Regions from separate parts of the Acidovorax sp. FW305-C-20-28 genome, predicted to be linked through region 1. Evidence: predicted binding sites of a transcription regulator. Region 1 holds the regulator's gene; each other region holds the start of a gene.
What was found. Region 1 encodes sigma-54, which starts transcription at its own class of promoters, with help from an activator protein. Its sites were predicted from a motif close to TGGCANGNAANCTGCTTT; they were not measured.

Region 1 (7,212 bases):
GATGGATTCGGGGATGGGCGCCACCTTGCGGTCGCTGCGGCCGATGAAGACGATGCCCACCTTGCCGCGCGCCACTTCGCGGCCCGAGGTCTTCTCGGTCATGCGAAAGACCAGGTCGAAGCCATAGCGGTTGAGGTCGGCCGGCGCCATCTCCACGCGCATGGTCTCGCCGTGGAAGCCCTCGGACTTGTACTGCGCCACGATGTCGCCCACCACGGTGGACAGGCCGCCCACATCGGCCTCGGGGTAGCCCAGCGACTGGAAGAAGCGCACGCGCGCCTCGGACACCAGGCTCAGCAGCTGCGCGTTGTCCAGGTGCCCGCCCTGGTTGACGTGGCTGATGTAGATCTGCAGCTCGGTGGCAAAACCGAACTGCGCGGGAAGGTCGAAAACGATGCGGGCCATGGCGCGGGAAAACAGAAGGATCGGGAAAAGGCAGCGAACCGGGGACATGGCGCCCTGCGGAAAAGCCCGGCAAAGGGTATCGGGGGCTGCAAGGGTGCCCCATACGGGTGAGGCATGGCCCCAGCGGACCGCGGGGCGGCAGAAGTCTCTTATGCTCCCGGGATGCCGATTTTACCCGGAGCCCCCATGCACCCCCTGCGCTGCAGCCTGATCCTCGCCCTGGTGGTGGCCTCGCTCACAGGCACGGCACACGCCCAGACGCTCTACAAATCCGTGGACCCGAATGGCAAGGTGGTCTACAGCGACCAGCCGCCCGCGTCCGGTGCGGGGCACAAGACCATGAAGCTCGAAGCCCCGCCCATCAGCGTGGTGCCGGGCAACCCGCTGCCGCCGGCCGCGCCCGGCCAGGCCTCCGCAGGGGCCCCGGCTGCCGCGGCCCAGCCACGGGGCGAGGTCACTCTCTACATGGCCACCTGGTGCGGCTACTGCAAGGCGGCCAAGGCCTACCTGGGCGGCAAGGGCATCGCCTACCGCGAATTCGATGTGGACACCCCGACCGGCAAGGCCGCCTTCGCGCAGATCGGTGCGCGCGGCGTGCCGGTGCTGCTCACCAATGGCCAGCGGGTGAACGGTTTCAGCACCCAGTCCTACGACGCCGTCTTTGCCAAACGCCAATAAACACACCCCATGTTCCGTACCACCCTTGTTTCCATGGCCTTTGCGCTGTGCCTGCCCGTGCTTGCCGAAGAACTGCGCGTGCCCCTGCCCGGCCGCGACGACCTGGTGATGGACCTGCCGGCACCCTGGCGCGCCCAGGTGCGCCGCCCGCATGCGGAGTTGCCGCCCTCGGTGGCCATCAGCGGCCCGGACGCCAAGGTGCTGCAGATGCTCATCACGCCCATCTGGCCCGTGGGCAGTGCGCCCAAGGCTCCCACGGCCGAGGAGTTGCGGGCCCTGGTGCAGGCGGGCGCTGCCCGGGCCAAACCCAAGGCCGTCGAAAGCGATCTGCCCCTCCAGGACCTGGGCGCCCCGGGCAAGACGGGCTACTACTTCTCGGCCACCGACCGCGCGCCCGAACCCGATGGCTACAAGCACCTGACCCAGGGGGTGCTGGGCATGAACGAGCTGCGCGTGACCTTCACGGTGCTGGTCAACGGCGCACCGCAGGAGCCCACGGCCCAGGCTCTGGAATTGCTGCGCTCGCTGCGGCGTGCGCCGGCGACGAAGGCGCCCTGACCATGGCTCTGCCTGCCGTCCTCGGCACCGTGATGGTCTATGCACGCGACATGCAGCGCAGCGCCGCCTTCTACCGCGCGCACTTCGGGTTCGAGACCACGGGCGAGGTGGTGGTGGAGGGCTTGATCGAGCTGCACGCCCCCGGTGGCGGGGCTGGCATCCTCATCCACCAGGCGGCCAAAAGCGTGAAGCTCGGGCAGGCAGGGGTCAAGCTGTGCTTCCATGTGCCGGAAGTGGAGGCCTTCAAGGCCCAGGCGCTGGCGCAGGGGCTGGAGTTCGGACCCACGCACCAGGCCAAGGGCTATGCCTTCGCCAATGCCAAGGACCCGGACGGCAATGCCGTCAGCATCTCCAGCCGCGCCTTCCGCAACCTGCCCTGATCAGAGCGCTTTGCGCAGGTTGGCGGGTGCGATCTTGAGCGCTTCGCGGTACTTGGCCACGGTGCGGCGTGCGCATTCGATACCCTGCTCCTTGAGCATCTCGGCGATCTGGCTGTCCGACAGCGGCTTGGCCGGGCTTTCGGCCGCGACGAACTGCTTGATGAGCGCACGCACGGCCGTGCTCGATGCATTGCCGCCCGTCTCCGTACCCAGGCCCGAGCCGAAGAAGTACTTGAGCTCGTAGGTGCCGATGGGCGTGGCCATGTACTTGGCCGTGGTCACCCGGCTGATGGTGGACTCGTGCAGGCCCAGCTCGTCGGCAATGTCGCGCAGCACCAGCGGGCGCATGGCCAGCTCGCCATGGGTGAAGAAGCTCTTTTGCCGCTCCACGATGGCGCGCGAGACGCGCAGGATGGTGTCAAAGCGCTGCTGGATGTTCTTGATGAACCAGCGCGCCTCCTGCAGCCGCTGCTGCATGGCCTGGTGGCCCTCGCCGCCCTTGTGGCCGCGCAGGGCGCCGGCGTAGATGTCGTGCACGCGCAGGCGCGGCATCACGTCGGGGTTCAGCGCCACGATGAAATTGTGCTGGCCGTCGCGGCCGTTGGCGCGCCCGGCCTTGCGCACGATGACGTCGGGCACGATGATGTTGCGCTCCACATCGACGAACTTGCGGCCCGGGCGCGGCTCCAGCCGGGCGATCAGGGCCATGGCGGCGCGTGTGCGCTCCTCGCCGTCGCCGCACAGCTGGGTCAGGCGGCGGATGTCGCGGCGTGCCAGCATCTCCAGCGGCTGCTGGCACACGCGCAGCGCGGTCTGCACGGTGTCGGGGTCGGCATCGCTGTCCTCGTCGGCCGCCAGGGCCGAGAGCTGCAGCGTGAGGCATTCGCCCAGGTTGCGGGCGCCCACGCCCACGGGCTCCAAGCTCTGCAGCAGGCGCAGGGCCACGGTGAAGCGGTGCACCAGTTCCTCGATCTGCTCCAGATCGTCGGGGCCGGCCAGGGCGATGGCCAGCTCTTCCAGGGGCTCTTCGAGGTAGCCATCGTCGTTGAGCGATTCGATCAGGAAGCGCAGTGCGGCGCTGTCCACCTCGGACAGGCGCAGCGACAGGGCCTGGCGGTGCAGAAAGGCGGTCAGCGATTCGTGCGAGCGGGCCAGCTCGGTGGCATCGGCCTCGTCGCCTTCGCCATCGTTGCGGTTGCGGGCCGGCGCATCGCCGCCCCACTCGGCATCGTTGGGGGACACATCCACTGTGCCATCCCCGCTCCAGTCGGGCTCGTCGCTGGCGCTGCTGCCCAGTTCCCCATCGCCCTGGGGCGTGTCGGCCACGGACTCGCTCGGCGTGCTGCTGCCCGGGGCGTTGGAGTAGACCGCATCGTCGGAGCTGTACTCATCGGGCTGGGCCGGCGCATCGGCCGTGTCCACGCCGAACTCCTCGCGCGGCGCCTCGTCGGCATTGCGTTCGAGGAACGGATTTTCGTCGAGCATCTGCTCGACCTCCTGGCCCAGCTCCAGCGTGGACAGCTGCAGCAGCCGGATCGATTGCTGCAGCTGCGGCGTGAGCGCCAGGTGCTGCGATACGCGCAGCGACAGGCCGGGCTTCATCGCGCGTCCTTCCGGGACTGCAGCGAAGGCGGGTGGGCAAAGGGCGTCCGTTCCATCGTGGGGCTACATGCGGAAGTGTTCACCCAGGTAGACCCGGCGCACTTCGGCGTTGTCGACGATCTCGGACGGGGTTCCCTGGGCCAGCACGTGGCCGTCGCTGATGATGAAGGCGTGGTCGCAGATGCCCAGCGTCTCACGCACGTTGTGGTCGGTGATGAGCACGCCGATGCCGCGTGCCTTCAGGAAGCCGATGATGCGCTGGATCTCGATCACCGCGATGGGGTCGATGCCGGCAAACGGCTCGTCCAGCAGGATGAAGCGCGGCTGCGTGGCCAGCGCACGGGCGATCTCCACGCGGCGGCGCTCGCCGCCCGACAGGGCCAGTGCGGGCGAGGCACGCAGGTGCTCCACGCGCAGCTCGGTCAGCAGGGCCGTGAGGCGCTCCTCGATCACGGCACGCGCCAGGGGCTGGCCGTCCTCGCCGCGCTGCAGCTCGAGCACGGCGCGCACGTTTTCCTCGACCGTGAGCTTGCGAAAGATCGAGGCTTCCTGCGGCAGGTAGGACAGGCCCAGGCGCGAGCGCCGGTGGATGGGCATGTGGGCCACCGAATGGCCGTCGATGCGGATATCGCCGGCATCGCTGCGCACCAGGCCCACGATCATGTAGAACGAGGTGGTCTTGCCCGCGCCGTTGGGGCCGAGCAGCCCGACGACCTCGCCCTTTTGCACGACCAGCGAAACGTCCTTGACGACCTTGCGGCTGCCATAGGATTTTTCGAGGTGGTGCACCTCCAGCCGGCTTTCCGCCGGGGACGCGGCGACGGTGTTCACGGCAGCCTCGCTCACTTGGCGCCGCCGAGGGTGCTGCTGGGGCGCAGGGTGGTGCCGGAGGCCGGTGCGGCCGGTGCCGCGGCACCGGCCGGGGTTTCCTTGGGCGACAGGATGGCGCGCACGCGGCCACCGGGTGCGGGCGCGTCGCCCGCGGCATTGGTGCTGCTGCGTGGCTTGGCATCCACGGTGAACACGTCGGTCAGGTTGTTGTAGACGATGACCTGGCCGGTGATCTCATCGGTCAGCGTGGATTCGCGGAAGCGCCGCAGTTCCGCACGGGTGATGAACTTCACATTGTCGGCGCGGCCGTCGTATTCGATGACCTCGCTCTCGCCTTCGATGAACTCGTCGGGCGCGCCTGGCAGGGTGTCGCGCTTCTGGCGGAAGAAGGCGCGCTTGCCCGGCTCGGCGGTGACCACGCCGAACTGGTAGCCGTCCGCGTCCTGGCGCACGTCGAGCCGCGCACCGCGCAACACGATGGTGCCCTTGGTCATGACCACCCGGCCAGTGAACACGCTGGTCTGCTTGAGCTCATCGTGGCGCAGTGCGTCGGCCTCGATGTTCATGGGCTTGTTGCGGTCGGCCTTTTCGGCATGGGCCGCGGTCTGGACGACAGCCAGGGCCGCGAGGAGGAGGGTCGGGAGGATGCGGTAGTTCATAGGGCACGAATCTTGCAGATCATTGTAGCCACCCGTGGCGACACCCCATGAAAAAAGCCCGCATGTGCGGGCTTGGGTCGGCAGCAGGAGGTCGTCCCGCCAGGCCAGGGTCAGGCCTTGCGCGCCACACCCGCCAGTTGATCCACCACCTGCAGCACCACGGACATGCTGCCCGCCATCGTGCCGTCGGTGTAGTAGCGGCCGGCCACACCCATCGAGGGCACGCCTTCCACGCCGTAGGCGTCCTGCAGCTGCGAAGCACGGCGCACCTGGTTGGAGACCGTGAACGAGCTGTAGATTTCCTTGAACTTGGCCACGTCCACGCCCTGCGTGGCGATCCAGGCCATGATCTCCTCGTCCTTGGCGAGCTTGACCTTCTCGACGTGGATGGCGCGGAAGACCCGGGCATGCAGTTCGCCGACCTTGCCCATGCCTTCGAGCGTGTAGTACAGCTTTTGCAGCGGCACAAAGCTGGCATTGAAGGCCACGGGCACGCGGCGGATGGAAAGCTCCTTGGGAGCGGCCTTGATCCAGGCTTCCAGCGTGGGCTCGAAGGCGTTGCAGTGCGGGCAGGCGTACCAGAAGAATTCGATCACATCGACCTTGCCGGCCGGTGCATCGGGTGTGAGCGGCTTGTCGAGCTTGCGGTAGTCCTTGCCCTCCTTGAACTGGCGCGCCTGCGCAAGTGCGGGGGTGGCCACGGGCAGGGCCAGGGCGGATGCAGCCACTGCGGAAGCGGCAGACAGGGAAAACTCGCGGCGTTTCATGAAAAAGACACTCCTTGGTCTGGTGTTGGGGGTGTGAGCCACGCCCCTGGAAAAAGTTCAGGCGGGCAGCGGCCCGCCTGCACCGTCAGCGCTGCACCCGCACCAGGGCGGATTCCACGCCAGTGGTGTCCAGCTTGTCCTTGAGCTGGGCGGCGTCGTCACGCTTGGTGAAGGGCCCCACGCGCACACGGAACACCGTGCGGCCGTTCTGCTCACGCTCGCTCACGCGGGCCTCCCAGCCCAGCATGGCCAGCTTGGCACGCTGCGCGTCGGCATCGGCCTGGGTGCGGAAAGCCCCCGCCTGCACGAAGTAGTCGAAGGGGTCGGCGCTGTTGCCCGGCGCCGCAGCGGCCTTGGCGGCTGCCAGGTCGCCCAGCGGGTCGGCGCTGCCGGGCTTGGCGGCTGCAGCCGGCTTGGCCGAAGAGGCCGCGGCGGCCACGGCAGGCGCCGAGGCGGTGGGCGCGGGCGCCGGGGCCACGCCCGCCGTGGCGGGGGCAGACGCGGCAGCCGCAGGCGGCCGGGCCGGGTTCTTGCCGTACAGCGGCGAGTTCGGGTCCCAGTTCTTGTTCTTCTGCGCTTCGGCGGCGTCCTGTTCGGTGCCGCGCGCGCCGCCCTTGTTCAGGAAGGGCACGGGTACCTTGGTCACGTACACGGCCACCGCCAGCGCGGCCCCCAGGCCGAAGATCACGCCCACGATAAAGCCGATGATGGTTCCGCCCAGTTGCTTTTTCTTCATGGTAGTGGTTGCTTACATTCTGGCCGGAGCCGATACGCCCAGCACAGCCAGGCCATTGTGCAGTACCTGCGCGGTCGCGGCGACGAGCGCCAGGCGCGCGCGCTTGACCGCCTCGTCGTCCACCAGGATGCGCTCGGCGTCGTAGTAGCTGTGGTAGCTGGCCGCCAGGTCGCGCAGGTAGAAGGTCACGTCGTGCGGCGCCTCGCCCTCGGCGGCGGCGGTCAGCATCTCGGGGTACTTGGCCAGCTGCAGCATCAACGCCTGGGCCTGTTGGCCTTCCAGGGCGGACAGGTCCACGCCCTGGAGCGAGGCCACGTCGCCGCCGCCCTGCTCGGCCCAGCTGCGCAGCACCGAGCAGATGCGCGCATGCGCGTATTGCACGTAGTACACCGGGTTGTCGTTGTTCTGCGCCACGGCCAGATCCACGTCGAAGGTGTACTCGGTGTCGGGCTTGCGGCTGAGCAGGAAGAAACGCACGGCGTCCTTGCTGGTCCACTCGATCAGGTCGCGCAGGGTCACGTAGCTGCCCGCGCGCTTGCTGATCTTGACCTCTTCGCCGCCCTTGACCACGCGCACCATGGTGTGCAGCACATAGT
Region 2 (7,212 bases), on a different contig from region 1:
GCCCCTATTGAGTATGGGCTCAGGGGGCAATGCCTGCTTGCAGGGGTGGCACAAAACCTGCTGATGTTGAGTCAACCTGGAGAATTTTCTGCGGGTGCAATTAAAACTAACTCCGAGGAGAGATTTATGAAGCGTTTCATGCAAAAGGGTTTCACCCTGATCGAACTGATGATCGTTGTGGCGATCATTGGTATCCTGGCTGCCGTGGCTCTGCCCGCTTACCAGGACTACACCATCCGCGCGAAGATTTCTGAAGCTGTGATTGCTGGTTCGTCCGTCAAGAGCATGTTCAGCGAAGCCTTCCAGACCGACGGTATCACCGGTCTGGACAATGCTGCTACCGCCTACGGCAAGGTCGCCAAGGCAGAAAAGCAGTCCAAGTATGTGGATGACATCACCACGACCGCTGGTACGCCTTGGACCATCACGGTTGCCGTGGCTGCCAATGCCGGTAACGGTATCCCCACGGGTCTGAATGGTCAAACGATTACCCTGGCACCCAACGTGCAAGGTGCAATCCCTGCCGCCACCTCGCAAGGTGCTGTGGACTGGTCTTGCGGTTCGGTGACGACCCTGAATGCCGTGGCCCGCAAGCTGGCCAACGTTTCGGCCGGTACCCTGCCTGCCAAGTACGCACCTTCCGAGTGCCGTTAATTTTCTAGCGCTGAAAAGGCGCTGGAAAACCAAGTTTGACAACGCCCGCTATCTGCGGGCGTTGTTTTTTGTGAAGAAGATTTGTCGATCGTTGTCCAGCTATGACCACAAGAAATATTCCTGTGTTGACCCGTCTTGCAGAAACCCTTCCCTGGGCCTTCCGCCATCTGTTGTTGTCCCTGGCACTGGCAGGGTTGACCGCGCTGTTGGTCTTTGGGGTGTGGTTTCCTACGCCTTACCGGGAGATCTCAGGGGGGTTGGCCCTGTTTGTATTGGTGCTGGGCGTAGATGTGGTGTGTGGTCCTTTGCTGACCTTGTTGCTTCTGCATCCTGCCAAGTCGCGCACAGCGCTTGCGGTAGATTTCGCTTTGATTGCCTGTCTGCAATTGGGTGCCCTGGCTTATGGATTGCACAGCCTGAGCCAGGCACGGCCTCTGGCGGTGGTTTTTGAGGTGGACCGTTTTCGGGTGGTTGCTTTGGCCGATATCCTGGAGACCGACTTGGCGACCGCGCCTGCATGGGTGCGCGCGTGGGGCTTCCAGCCACCGCAGGTGCTGGGCACCCGCACGGCACGCTCAGGCGTGGAAAAACTTGGCAGTGTGGATGCTTCGCTGCAGGGAGTAGAGCCGGGTCAGAGGCCAAGCTGGTGGCAGGATTATTCGCTGAGTGCGCCCGCTGTGCTTGAGCGCTCGCATCCATTGGCGGTATTGGAGCAACTCAACCCTGGGCAAATACACCGCATACAAACTGCCGCGGCACAGGCTGCTCGGGAGGCGCAGCCCGGTGAAACAAGCAGCCCCAACGCGCTTCGCTGGTTGCCCTTGGTCAGCCGCCAAGCGATGGACTGGGTGGTGCTGGTAGACCCCGTGACCGCGCGCATCCGCGGCCATGTCCATGCAGATGGCTTCGGGTCCTGACCACCACCCCATGTCGCACCCTTGCATCGCTTGGGTGCCCGGGGGCGCCTGTGGCCTCAGCGCACGGCAGCTGCTGCCGTGCCCACGGGAGTTGCAGAGTGGTTTTCAGCCACGGCCACCAACAGTCCAAGCCCCGTTGTCTGGTTGGCGTCCAGCTTGACTTTCGGGCCATAGGCTTTGGCCGCTTGAAGCAACTCGCTCCAGCGGTTCTCATGGGCCAAGCTGTACAGCAGGGCGTTCAATGCCAGTGGGTCGAAGTCCGTGCGCAAGGCCGCAATTTGGGGGGGGTTGTCCAGCCATTGCCGGCCAAGCTTTTCCATGGCGGCATAGTCACGCCGCGCATGGGCATCGAGCAACGCGAAGACGGGGCGGAATTCCGTGGGCATGCTGGTGCACTGAGCCCATGCAGGCTGGATGAAGACACCCTGCAGTTCGTTCGTGGTCAGGTGCCCTATGGTCAGCTCAGACAACTCACGCAAGCGCAAGGAAAAGGAGGATGAGCGCTGAGCACTCCAGGGAGCGGCGCATTCCGATACCAGGGCTTTGATTTGCAGAGCGGGCAAGGTGGCCTTGTCATTCAGCCGCCCATCGGTTTCTTCCTTGATGGTTTGGTTGCGCATGGCGGCGGCCAGAGCCCGAGCTCGCAAGGTGTAGACGTCTGCAATGAAGTGATCCAGCGGCGAGGGCGGCACGTCTGCCGGCATGGGGGGGCGCACACCCAAGGTTTCCAATAGTTGTGGCAAATGAAAAGGCAGGGTCAAGGTGCCATCGGCTGCTGAGTTCATGAACCGCGCCTTGGGAGCGTGGAGGCTCAACACCGGATAAAAGTCGGAATTGACCGGCAGTCCGGCGTAGTACCGGGCCATGCCGCGCAACAGATCGGCGTTGGCTACCTTGCGGAACGCCAGGCGCTGTGTACTGTCCAGTTTCAATCGTGCCAGTTCCGACTTCAATTGCGGTGAGGCAAGAATTCGTTGCGCATCCAGTGGCGGCAATGGCCCGTTCTTGGAGGCAATGATCAGCAGATCGGTGCTGTTGGCAAGCCAGGCGCCGTAGTCGCTGAAAGAGGAGGTGGTGAGGCCCGCAAGGATGGAGGCGACCAGGCGGTCGTCGATCTCATAAAGCTGCACCCATTGCACGAACAAGCCGTTGTCCGTCAAATGGCGCGGAACAAATTGGTAGAACTCTTTGGAAAAGAGCGCGCCCACACCACTGATCCAGGGGTTGGAAGGCTCGGAAACGATGATGTCGTACTTGTTCTTCTGGCCGGAAAAGTACGACTTCGCATCGTCAATGACGATGTGGGAGCGTGGGTCGGTATAGGCCCGTTCCACGCGTGGACCGAAGGCCTTGGCGCCTTCGATCATGGCTGGTTCGATTTCGATGGTGTCCACCCGTTCCAAGCGGGGATCACCCAGCAGCGTGTGGGTGGTCAGTCCCGAGCCGAATCCAATGACGCCCACCTGCTTGGGCGCGTCCAGCATTGCCAAGGGCAAGGCTCCTGCCATGACCATGGTGGGCTCATCGTCGCTGGCAGGAGCGCTCTCTGTCATTTGAATGGCCGCATCCGGCTTTCCATTGGTCGAGATATGCACGCTGCCGCTCTTTGAAAGCACGGAGGCCACGCTTGTGGTTTTCCCGTCTTTGTAATACAGCACACGGTCACCAGCCTGGAGGCTCGTGCGGCCGTGGCGGAATACACCCGATGCCATGGTCATGGGGTCGAACGGCACGCGTACGGCAAACATGAGCGTGATGGCGGCGAGTCCGGCGGCCAAGCCAAAGCGCAACATGGAGCGCCTGTCTTGTGCTTGGCTGCGCAGCAGGAACAAGCCGATACCGATGTCCACCAGGGCAGCGATGCACAGGGCTAGTTTCAGTCCCAGACCGGGAATCAAGAAGTGAATGGCGGCAAATACCCCGATGATGGAGCCAAGGGTATTCCACGCGTACACGCGACCAATAGAGCGCTCGCCTTGCCCTGCACGCAGCAGCGTCACCGTGAAAAGCGGGAGGGTGGTGCCGGCAAAGAATGCGGCGGGGAGCATGATGGCAATCGCGATGGTGGCCGTGCCTAGATTGAACAGTGCGTAGCCCCCATCGGTCTTGGCAAGGGCCTGCATGAGCCAACCCACCCAGGCAAAGGCGTTTGCGTAGACAGCCAGGGAGGCGAGCGCTGCGATGCCCATGAGGATCTGCATCCAGCCCACCAAGCGCAACGGCGATTCGGTCCCGTCCGCGTGCTTGCGCACCCAAAGCCCACCCAATGCAATGCCTGCGATGAAGGAGGCCAGCATCAATTCGAATGCATGCATGGTGCTGCCGACGGCCATGCTGAGCATGCGAATCCAGATGATTTCGTAGGCAAAAGACGCGGCGCCGGACAATGCGGTGCCAAACAGCACCGTTCGCAGCAAGGGATTTTTGCTCAAAGATTGCTCTGGGCCTTTTGAGGCCGCATCCACAGCTGGGGCCTCCGGCTCGGGTTCCCGGGCCAGCCACCATGCGAGTGCCGCAACGGCAAAGTTCAAAATACCCGCAGTGGTCATTGCGCCGGGAAGACCAACCCAGGGCAGAAGCACGAAAACCGCAGCCAGCGCACCGACTGCTGCGCCGATGCTGTTGGTGAAATAAAGCCCGCCCAGCAGATTGCCTGCACTGCTGGGGTAGCGCCTGATCAAGCCGCCGCTCATGAGCGGAAAGGTCATTCCCAGCAAAATGGTCTGCGGCAAGATCAGCAGTGCTGCAATGCCCCAGCGCGCAATGTCCACCGCGAAAGGGGTGCCCAGGGCTGGAATCAGCGTGTCATAGCTGAAGCCAGCCACGCCCGTGAAAATCCAATGAAAAAGCAGCCCGAGGACGCCAATGATGGCCTCAATGACGGCGTAGCCTCGAATCAAATTGCGCCAGCGTTGCCCTGCCCGGGCAATCCAGGCAGCCCCCGCGGCCATGCCGCCCATGAATATCGCGAGTACCAAAGCCTGGGCATAAGCCGCGTGGCCCAGGAAGAGGCCTAGATAGTGTGACCAAATTGACTGGTAAATCAGCCCGGCAAAGCCGGAAATGACAAAAATAGCTAGCAGGCCGGGCCTAGTGCCGCGGAAGGGGGAGTCCATTGATTGAAAGCTCCGAAGTTGTACTTGGATAGAGATGAACTAAGCCTGGATGCAAGAACAATGCTCACCCAGAAATAGGAAGCGTCGCTAACGTCTGCATGATGCACTCACGCAGCCAGCGCGGGCTGGGAACATTTTTTGCTTTTCACGCCCAACTCATGATCTTAGGTACGCATATGCAGAGTCAAAACCAGGCACGTGGCTTCACCTTGATCGAACTCATGATAGTGGTTGCGATCATTGGGATCTTAGCGGCAGTGGCTATTCCGGCGTACCAGACATACACCGTAAGGGCGAAGATTGTGGAGGCCATGATTGCCGCAACGCCGGTCAAAGAACTCTTGACGGAGGCGTTCAGTGCCAGTGGAATTGCGGGCCTGGATGCGGCGGCTGCCACTTACAACGCCATCCCTCTTGCGCAGAAGACCAGCAAGTACCTGAAAGACATTCAGATCACTGGTGCGGCAACCCCCTGGCCCATCGTTCTGACTGTGGCTGCGAATGCGGGAAATGGCATTCCTACGGCCTTGGACGGCTTGACGATAGTGCTTTCGGCCAACATACAAAACGTCACTCCGGTAGCCACATCTGCAGGTGCTGTGGACTGGGCATGTGCAAGCACAACGACGCTCAATGCTGCTGCGCGCGGTTTGACCAATCGTAGCCCGGGTACTTTGCCCGCGCAGTATGCGCCTGCAGAATGCCGTTGATGGATGTGATCTTAGGCAAAAACCCTTGACCTCAGATTTTGTGTGATCGTGCAAATGCGCCCGGTAGCCTGACCACAGGCTAGCAGAACAAGGCGATGGCGCTGTGCCATGGGCAGGCAGTGCACGATCATTTCAATCGCTTGGAAGCGATTGCCTGAGTGCCCATGGTGTGAGCAATTTGCGGCATGCGGTTGAAGGGGCTGCTGCGCCTAGTGCAACATAAATGTAGGGGTGGGATTGGCTCTGCATCAACACACACAGGCGCTCTCGGGTCTGGTGTGCTGTTGCAGAATCTTCGGACTCAAGCAGGAGTTCAAACTTCATGGTGTCGACTGGGGCATCGGCAGAAGGAGCTTGTGTCGTTACGGTGGATGCCACCAGTTTGGATGGTGCCCACCCGGCCAGCATTAGGAGATGGCCAGGTCCTTCGGAGCGCGATGTCCCGGAAACGCGCAGATGTCTGCCCTCCACACGGATCTCGGGTGCAGGCCCTTGGTAGGCATCAGCCAGTGGGTGAATACCGGGCAACAACAGGCCCTTCTCGGCCTGTTGCCTGGCGAGAATGGCATGGCGCTTGTCGGGTGTCAGTGACAGGAATGACCTAAAGCAGCTGCATTCAGCGTCCCACACTTGTACAGCCTCTTGTGCATTGGACGGGCCCGGGTCGGTACGCAAGAGCTTGGGTGGGATGCCGGCGGCATGGCCGTTGCGGCGCAGAGCCTCGTGGGTCGCGTAGGCGACAAAGGCCACATATCCGGGGCCGTTGAATTCTGCGGGAACCCAATGCGATACCCTAGAAGGGTGTTCGAGAACCATCCGGGAGTGGGCATCGAACAGTGCTTCGCGCTGCTGATCTGCCGGGCGCAAAACGGCGACTTGCCAAACCGCAAAAATTGCGAACAGCAGGCAGGAAAACCACTGAATCCGTTGAAGCGCCCCGTTCCAGGGTATGGCCCAGACCAGACAGAAGAGTAGCCATGGTGCCCAGAGATAACGTGCATGCAACTCCCACGGAGGACTGCTGCCTGCCAGAAACACCAGTGGCACCAGCGTAACGACGAACGCTGAAGCACTTACCAGCGCCCAGGAACGTTGGTACCGTCCTCCAGCAAGTAACGCCAGAAGGGCGAGTGCGAGAGGTATTGCACTGCGCATGCCCTCCCCAAACAATGCGCTGGGGATAGAGGCCAAACTTTGCAGAATATGAGATATCTCCCAACTGCTGGTGCCTCCTCCGTAGTAGCCGCCAGTGCCGCCAAAAAGCTGGATGCGTGCCAAGGTGTAAGCCAATGCCACCAACAGTGCAGGGATGGCATACACAAACACCCTCCGCAGTGGTGGCCCCAGCACCCATGGCAAGACAAGCCACATCAGTATCCACGGGACGTAGATTTCCTTGCAAAGGCATGCCAGCCCATATAGCAAAGCGCCCGCGAGGCTTAAGCCCAGAGCAGTGCGATGGGAGGTTTCCCACACCTTCACGGCGCGAACTTGCAGCGTCAATCCAATGCTGACGAATAGCAGGCCATCGATGTAGTGCCCCACCATCAACTGCTGGGCCATCTGAAACGTAGGAACGCCCGTGAGCAGCAACGCTGGTGCCATCCAGGCTCGATGCGCTGGTAGCCACTGCCGCAAGAGCAGGTACAGCCCCGCAGCTGAGGCCCACAGTGACGTGAGATGGTGGGCGTAGTAGAGCCTTGCGTTGGCCGCAAAAAGCCCATTGTTGACGTAGTACAGGAAAAGGTTCCAGGGTGTGAACTGGTTGCCAGACACCGACCGCAAAACCTCGGGATCAAGAAATACGCTGCTCCA
Region 3 (7,212 bases), on a different contig from region 1:
CGCGGCGAAGTCAGGCTTGCGCGCCGGGTCGCGCGCAGCCTGCAGCGCGCGGGTGGACAGCGGCAGCCCACCGGGCGCCTTGCCCACGCCCAGGTCCACGCGGCCCGGGGCCAGCGCGGCCAGCAGCTTGAAGGCCTCGGCCACCTTGAAGGGGCTGTAGTGCTGCAGCATGACGCCGCCCGAGCCCACGCGGATGCGCGAGGTGCGCGCCAGCAGGTGCGCCACCAGCACCTCGGGGGCCGAACCCGCCAGGCCCGCGTTGCCATGGTGCTCGGCCACCCAGAAGCGGCGGTAGCCCAGCTGCTCGGCGCGCTGCGCCAGCGCTACGGTGCGCTGCAGGGCCTGGGCCGCGGTGGCACCTTCGGGGACAGGGCTCTTGTCGAGCAGGGACAGGGCATAGGACACGGTCGGGGCGATTCGCGCATGGGTGATCAATGCCGCAAATTCTGTGGCCCCAGGCCGGCGCGCGTTGCGCTAACTTGTCATATCGATATGCGGACAAAAGGCGCCCCGGCCTTGTGTCCGCGCGGCGTGGAGCACCACGCCGCAGGCGCTCCGTCAGGGGCGCTGCATGGTGCACGAGTGAGGCTGCTGCGCCTTGGCGGGGGCGATCTGGCGCACCACGCGGAAACCATAGCCCGAGCCTTCGACGTCGAACTTGACCCCGTTGGCGCCCTTCTTGTCCATCACGCCCACCACCAGCGCCTGCTGGAACTGGTGGTCGGCCGCACGCATGCTGCCGCCCTGGCCCGAGAGCTGCACGCTGGCCTTCTCCATCTGCCGTGCCACGGCCACGGGGTCGGTGCTGCCCGCACGCTCGATGGACTGCGCGAGCGCCTCCACCATGAGCTGCATGCGCATGTGCACATAGTCGTCCTGCGGCTTGGGGAAGCGCTCGCGGAAGGCCTGGTAGAAGGCCTCGCTCTGCGCGCCCGGCACATTGGGCAGCCAGTCGGCCACGGCCACCACCTTGCCGATGCCGGCATCGCCGATGGCCGCGGGCGCGCCCAGTGCATTGCCGTAGAAGGTGTAGAAGCTGCCTTCGTAGCCCACCTCGCGCGCGGCCTTCACCAGCAGCGTGAGATCGTTCCCCCAGTTGCCCGTGACCACGGCCTGCGCGCCGCTGGCCTTGATCTTCACAGCGTAGGGCGCAAAGTCCTTCACGCGGCCCACGGGGTGCAGTTCCTCGCCCACCACCGACACATCGGGGCGCTGGGCCGACAACTGCTTCTTGGCCTCGCGCAGCACGGCCTGGCCGAAGCTGTAGTCCTGGCCGATCAGGTAGACGCTCTTCAAGGCCTTGTCATCGCGCATCACCTCCATAAGGGCAGCCATGCGCATGTCGGCATGGGCGTCGAAGCGGAAATGCCAGAAGCTGCACTTCTCGTTGGTGAGGATGGGGTCCACCGCCGAGTAGTTGAGAAAGATCACGCGCTTGTTCGGCTCGCGCTCGTTGTGCTTGTTGATGGCCTCAATCAGCACCGCAGCCGTGGCCGATGAGTTGCCCTGCAGGATGACCTGCGCGCCATCGTCGATGGCCGCGCGCAGGGCCGACAGGGCCTCCTCGTTCTGGCCCTTGCTGTCGTAGCGCTCCAGTGCCAGCGGGCGCGCACCGCCGGCGCTGGCCGGCAGGGCCACGCCGCCGCGCGCGTTGACACGCTCCATGGCCCAGTAGATGTTGCGGTAGACCGCTTCACCGGTGTTGGCAAACGCGCCCGAGAGGCTCTCGATCAGCGCCATCTTCACCGGCTTGCCCGTGGCCGCGGGTACGGCGGCAGCGGTGGATTGCGCCCAGCTGGCGGACACCGGTGCCAGCGTGCAGGCCAGCGTGGCGGCGACGGCCAAAGCCGAATGACGTAATGCCGCAGCGCCTGATTTCAAGCCCGCGAGCCGCAATTTATTCATGCTCTTTTTCCCCTTGAAAACCTTTGTGGCCGTACACAAGTTCTGTCCATGCGGCGACCACGTCGAGAGCCGCGCAGTGTATAGGAGTCCTTTTCATGATCTTCGCCCCCGTCGCCCGCCGTTCCGCCTTCAACGCCCCCCGCTCTGCCGACCTGGCACTGCAGCGCTTCCTGCTCGGCAGCTTTGCCAATGCCGCCCCGGCCCGCTCTGCCGGCGTGACCGTCACCCAGGACGACAAGGCCACCACCTTGCAGCTGGATGTGCCCGGCCTCACCCGTGAGCAGCTGCAGATCGCCATCGAAGGCAATGTGGTGCGCCTGTCCAGCGTGGAAGGCGCGCCCCGCCAGGTGCAGCGCGCCTGGGAGCTGGCCACCGACATCGATGCCGCGGCCAGCAGCGCCAAGCTCGAAAACGGCGTGCTCACGCTCACCCTGGTGCGCGTGGAACCCGTGAGCAAGGCCACCTCGCTGAGCATCCAGTAAGTCCCTACACGGCGCAGTGGAGTGCGGCCTGGCGGCCGTGCTCCACCCCGTGCGTGCCTTTTGCCCCTGCCTGGCAAAGGCCTTATCCCACCAGGGCTTTGCATGCCCCCGTTTTCTCACACGCCGAACCGCAAGGGTTCACATTCAATTTCCGTAAGCGCGGATTCCCAACAGCACCAGCAGCGCCAGCCCCAGCAGGCCCGACACCGCCTGCCAGAACCGCACCGGATTGCGCTCCACCAGCGGCGGTGCACGCAGGCGCTGGAATTGTGCGCCTGGCGACTGCAGATCGTGCAGGAATTCCGAGACCGCCTCCTGGCGTTTAGCCGCCTCAGGCTGCAAGGCCTTGTGCAGCACCCCATCGAGCCAGGCCGGCAGCTCGGGCCTCAGATGGCGCACAGGCACATAGCGCAGCGCTTTCAACTGGGCCGGTGAGCGCAGGCGCGCCACCTGCAGGCCGTAGGGCAATTGGCCGGTGAGCATCTGGTAGGTGAGCACGGCCAGCGCGAACAGGTCCGAGCGTGCATCCCCCTCGCCGCCAACGAAGTACTCCGGCGCCGTGTACTGCAGCGTGCCCTCGATGGCATCGGCCCGCGCTGCCGCCGTGCCCTCGGCCAGTCCCGCCACATGCACCGAGCCGAAGTCGATGAGCTTGACCGTGCCGCTGCGGTCGATCAGCAGGTTCTCGGGCCGCAGGTCCTGGTGCAGCATCTCGCGCGCGTGCAAGGCCTGCAGCCCCTTGCCGATCTGGGCGACGAGGCTGCGCACGGCGTCCAGGTCCGGCAGCGGGTGGTCGGTCATCCACTGCGCCAGCGTCTGCCCGTCCACATACTCCATCGCCACATAGGCATGCCGGCGCGGCCGCTCATCCGCCGCGGCGCGCAGCACATGCGGGCTGTGGACACGCCGCGCCACCCATTCCTCGAGCAAAAGGCGGTCGAGGTGGCCCGCCTCGCCCGCCATGTCCACCGAGGGCGTCTTGATCGCCAGCTGCTGGCCCGTGGCATCGTCCACGGCCAGATGCACCTGGCTGCGCGCGCTGGCGTGCAGTTCGCGCACGATGGTGTAGCCCTCGAAGGCCATGCGCGGCACCAGGGGCGGCGGCAGGGCCAGCCCTGCGTGCGGCCCCGGGAGCGCACCGGCACGCGCTTCGGGCAGGGTGTCAATGCGCAGCAGTTGCACCGTCATGTCGTCGGTAGCGCCGCGCGTGCGTGCGGTGGCGGCCAAGGCCTGGGCGGCGCCATCGAAGTCACCGGCACATTCGGCAATGGCCTGGTGCACGGCGGCCGCATCCAGATGCGGGTAGGCACCATCGGTGGCCAGCAGGTAGAGGTCGCCCACTTCGGCCGGCAGGCTGCGGTAGTCGATCTCCACATTGGGGCCCATGCCCAGGGCCCGGCCCAGGAAGGACTCGACCGAAGACAGGTGCACACGGTGGTCCTCGGTCAACTGCTCCAGCGCGGCGGCATGCACGCGGTAGATGCGCGCATCGCCCACGTGCAGCAGGTGCACCTCGCGCCCCTTGAGGATCAGGGCACTGAAGGTGGTGACGTAGCCGCGGTCCTTGTCGAAGCGCGCATGGCTGCGCATGGTCTGCGCATGCAGCCAGGCATTGGTGGCCCCCAGCACGCGCTGGGCCGAGCGGCGCACCGACCAGGCCTCGGAGGTGGCGTAGTAGTCGTCCAGGAAGCCCCGCACCGCGGCGGCGCTGGCCTCCTGGCTCACCGCGCTGGAGCCGATGCCGTCGGCCAGCGCCAGCGCGATGCCCTTGGTGGCGCGTTGCGGCCCGGTGGGCAGCATGGCGCCGTGGAAGTCCTGGTTGCTGCCCTTGTCCCCGGCCTCCGAATGCTGGCCGAGCGTGACGCCCAAGGCGTGCATGGTTACAGGCTCAGGCAATCTTGCGCTTGGGCGCGGTCTTGTAGTGCGTGGAATACAGCATCGCGCCCACAAAGGTCAGGCCGCCCACCAGGTTGCCGATCACGGTGGGAATTTCATTCCAGACCAGGTAGTCCATGACCGTGAAGTTGCCACCCAGCAGCAGGCCCGAGGGGAACAGGAACATGTTGACGATGCTGTGCTCGAAGCCCATGTAGAAGAACAGGGCGATGGGAATCCACATGCCGATGGCCTTGCCCGACACCGAGGTCGACATCATGGCCGCCACCACGCCGGTGGACACCATCCAGTTGCACATCACGCCGCGGATGAACAGGGTCAGCATGCCGGCGGCTCCGTGTGCGGAGTAACCCACCGTGCGGCCCTCGCCGATGTGGCCGATCTTCACGCCAACGGCGTTGGGCGCCTCGCTGAATCCGAAGGTGAAGATGATGGCCATGAACACCGCCACCATGAAGGCGCCGGCAAAGTTGCCGCAGAACACCAGCGCCCAGTTGCGAAAGACGCCAGCCCAGGTGGCACCCGGGCGCTTGTCGAGCACGGCCAGCGGGGCCAGCGTGAACACACCGGTCAGCAGGTCATAACCCAGCAGGTACAGCAGGATGAAGCAGCCCGGAAAGAGCAGTGCGCCCAGCAGCGCATTGCCGGTGTTGACCGTGATGGTGACGGCGAAGGCGGCGCCCAACGCCAGCATGGCGCCGGCCATGAAGGAGCGGATCAGCGTGTCGCGGGTGGACATCAGGAGCTTGGATTCACCGGAATCGACCATCTTGGTCACGAACTCGGTGGGGGCGAGGTAGGCCATTTGACTTTCCTTGGGGCGGTAGAACGGAACTGCGCCCCCAGTTGGCTCACCGGGGCAGCGCGCAAAAGGAAAACGGCGTCCGCAGCACCCCCGGTGAAGGGGAGATGCAAGGGACGCCGTTATCCTCGGAAGCGCGATTCCCGGGCCTGCGGCATGCCGCAGGCGGGTGACGGGCAGGCCATCGTCAGCCCCCGTCCGCCAAACCCTTGCAATTTCCGTACCCTCTCCAGGGTATTCCACGCCCGGAAAATGCCCGGAAACCGTGCGCTTTGCGCGGGCATCGCGGGCGCGGGCCTCAGATCAGTGCACGCCGGGCACCAGCCTGGATCAGACCGGCTTGTCGCCCTTGCGGTCGGGGTGGCCAAACGCCAGGTCCGGCAGCGACAGCGTGGCCTCGGCCACGTCGAGCAGGCGGCGGTTCTGGTCCATGGAGGTCTTTTGCAGCACGCGGAAGGCGACCTCCTCGTTCATGCCCAGGCGGGCCATCAGCACGCCCTTGGCGCGCTCGATCACCTTGCGCTCGTTGAGCGTGCGCCGGGCCGTTTCCAGCTCGGTCTCCATGCTGGCCATGCGAGCCGACTGGGCCCGCAGCAGCTCCAGCAGCGATGACGCCGATTCGCCCCCTTGCGTACTTGCAGCGGGCGACTGCACCGCCGCTGGTGCGATGGCGATGTCGAAGAAGCGGTCCACCGCGTGCGTGCGTTGGGGCGGGTTGTCGCGCAGGCCGCGCAGCAGGCCCGTGGAGTCCTGCAGGTCCTGCTGGGCCTGCACGATGAGCGCAGTGCAGTCCTCGCGCAGGCGCTGCACCAGGTCCACCTGCAGCTGCCACAGCGTGGTGATGCGCTGGGTGCACACATCGAACCAGGTATCGCTCTGGTTGCTGTCCAGAGCGGCACCGGGCCGTGCTACGCCCAGGGTGCGCCGCAGGCGCTCCAGCTGTGCGGTGCCCGGGGCCAGTTGCAGCTGCTCCCAGCGGGCACGCAGGGCCGGATCGGCAAACTCGGCGAACGCGGCCAGACTGCGCTCCTGTGCGTCGATCAGGTGCAGCACGCGCTGCTGGTGCGCCTCGCTGCCCTGGCCCGAGGCGAAGAGCAGCGCGCCCATGGCCCGCTCCTGGCCCGCCTCTTCCTGCGCCTGCACCAGGTGCACCAGGGCCACCAGCTGGCGCGAGACGCTGGGCAGGCCGGCGGCATCGGCCACGTGGAAGACCAGTTCGATCAGCCCCGCGATCAGGTGGCTGAACGCCGCGATGGAGTCGTGGGCCGTCATGGCCTGCTTGTCGATCTGGCTGCGCAGGGCGGGCAGCGAATCGAGCCCCAGCAGCGCCCAGGCCATCAAGGACAAGGCCTTGGCCGTGGCCCCCTGCGCAGGCTCGACATGCAGGGCGAATTCGGCGCGCAGCTGGCCCTCCAGCGCCACGACCTCCTGCACGACGCGGCCACGCAGATCGGCAAAGCGCTGCCCCTTGGACGCCAGGTAGACGCCCGAGGCACCGCGCTCACGCTGCAGGCCTTCGATCAACTGGCCCACCACGTCCACCAGCGCCGCCCGGCTGGCAAGGTGGCGCACCGCATCGATCTCGAGCTGGCGCGAGCGCAGCACGAGGCTGGAAACGGACAGGGGTGCAGCAGCCAGCTCAGGCATCAAGTTCTCCACGATTCGAACAGGAACCCGATGCTAACCCCGCCGGGACGCGTGCCACCGCATTCAGGCCAGGGCCACGCGGATGCGCCCGCCCTCGGCGCGCACGCCGTGCGCCTGCACCGAATGCTCGGGCGCCTCCAGGCATTCGCCGGTGCGCAGGTCGAAATGGTTCTTGTACAGCGGCGAGGCCACCACGACGCGTTCACCCAGGTTGCCGATGAGCCCGCGCGAGAGCACGCTGGCACCGGACTTGGGGTCCACGTTGTCGATGGCGAAGAACTCGTCGCCGCGCGTGCGGAACACCGCCACATGGCGGTCGGCCACCAGCGCGCAGACGCCGGTGCTGGGCAGGATGTCATCGACCGCACAGATGTCGGTCCAGGCGAGGGAGTCGGTGCTGCTGTTCATGGGGAGTGCGCTCATGTCATGTCCTCTCGGGCGGCTTGATGGATGGGGATGACCTTGGCGGAGCCAGCTCCA

Region 2: the regulator sigma-54 is predicted to act here: its motif matches at 4,815-4,832, upstream of AC3WOH_RS02305 (pilin).
Region 3: the regulator sigma-54 is predicted to act here: its motif matches at 5,294-5,311, upstream of AC3WOH_RS32860 (formate/nitrite transporter family protein).

Annotation. Positions count from the first base shown of each region.
Region 1 is NZ_JBYSYM010000004.1:29,344-36,555, reverse strand. Features, by position in the region: gene AC3WOH_RS06635 (acyl-CoA thioesterase) at 1-405, opposite strand, end outside; gene AC3WOH_RS06630 (glutaredoxin domain-containing protein) at 592-1,083, shown strand; gene AC3WOH_RS06625 (hypothetical protein) at 1,093-1,641, shown strand; gene AC3WOH_RS06620 (VOC family protein) at 1,644-2,021, shown strand; gene AC3WOH_RS06615 (RNA polymerase factor sigma-54) at 2,022-3,623, opposite strand; gene lptB (LPS export ABC transporter ATP-binding protein) at 3,687-4,454, opposite strand; gene lptA (lipopolysaccharide transport periplasmic protein LptA) at 4,466-5,113, opposite strand; gene AC3WOH_RS06600 (thiol:disulfide interchange protein DsbA/DsbL) at 5,224-5,880, opposite strand; gene AC3WOH_RS06595 (SPOR domain-containing protein) at 5,966-6,616, opposite strand; gene argS (arginine--tRNA ligase) at 6,629-7,212, opposite strand, start outside.
Region 2 is NZ_JBYSYM010000001.1:486,923-494,134, forward strand. Features, by position in the region: gene AC3WOH_RS02290 (pilin) at 127-654, shown strand; gene AC3WOH_RS02295 (TfpX/TfpZ family type IV pilin accessory protein) at 777-1,571, shown strand; gene AC3WOH_RS02300 (fused MFS/spermidine synthase) at 1,628-4,687, opposite strand; gene AC3WOH_RS02305 (pilin) at 4,864-5,397, shown strand; gene AC3WOH_RS02310 (hypothetical protein) at 5,530-7,212, opposite strand, start outside.
Region 3 is NZ_JBYSYM010000052.1:19,150-26,361, forward strand. Features, by position in the region: gene AC3WOH_RS32840 (LLM class flavin-dependent oxidoreductase) at 1-405, opposite strand, end outside; gene AC3WOH_RS32845 (branched-chain amino acid ABC transporter substrate-binding protein) at 559-1,905, opposite strand; gene AC3WOH_RS32850 (Hsp20/alpha crystallin family protein) at 2,001-2,387, shown strand; gene AC3WOH_RS32855 (bifunctional protein-serine/threonine kinase/phosphatase) at 2,532-4,265, opposite strand; gene AC3WOH_RS32860 (formate/nitrite transporter family protein) at 4,276-5,088, opposite strand; gene AC3WOH_RS32865 (nitrate- and nitrite sensing domain-containing protein) at 5,416-6,732, opposite strand; gene nirD (nitrite reductase small subunit NirD) at 6,796-7,155, opposite strand; gene nirB (nitrite reductase large subunit NirB) at 7,152-7,212, opposite strand, start outside.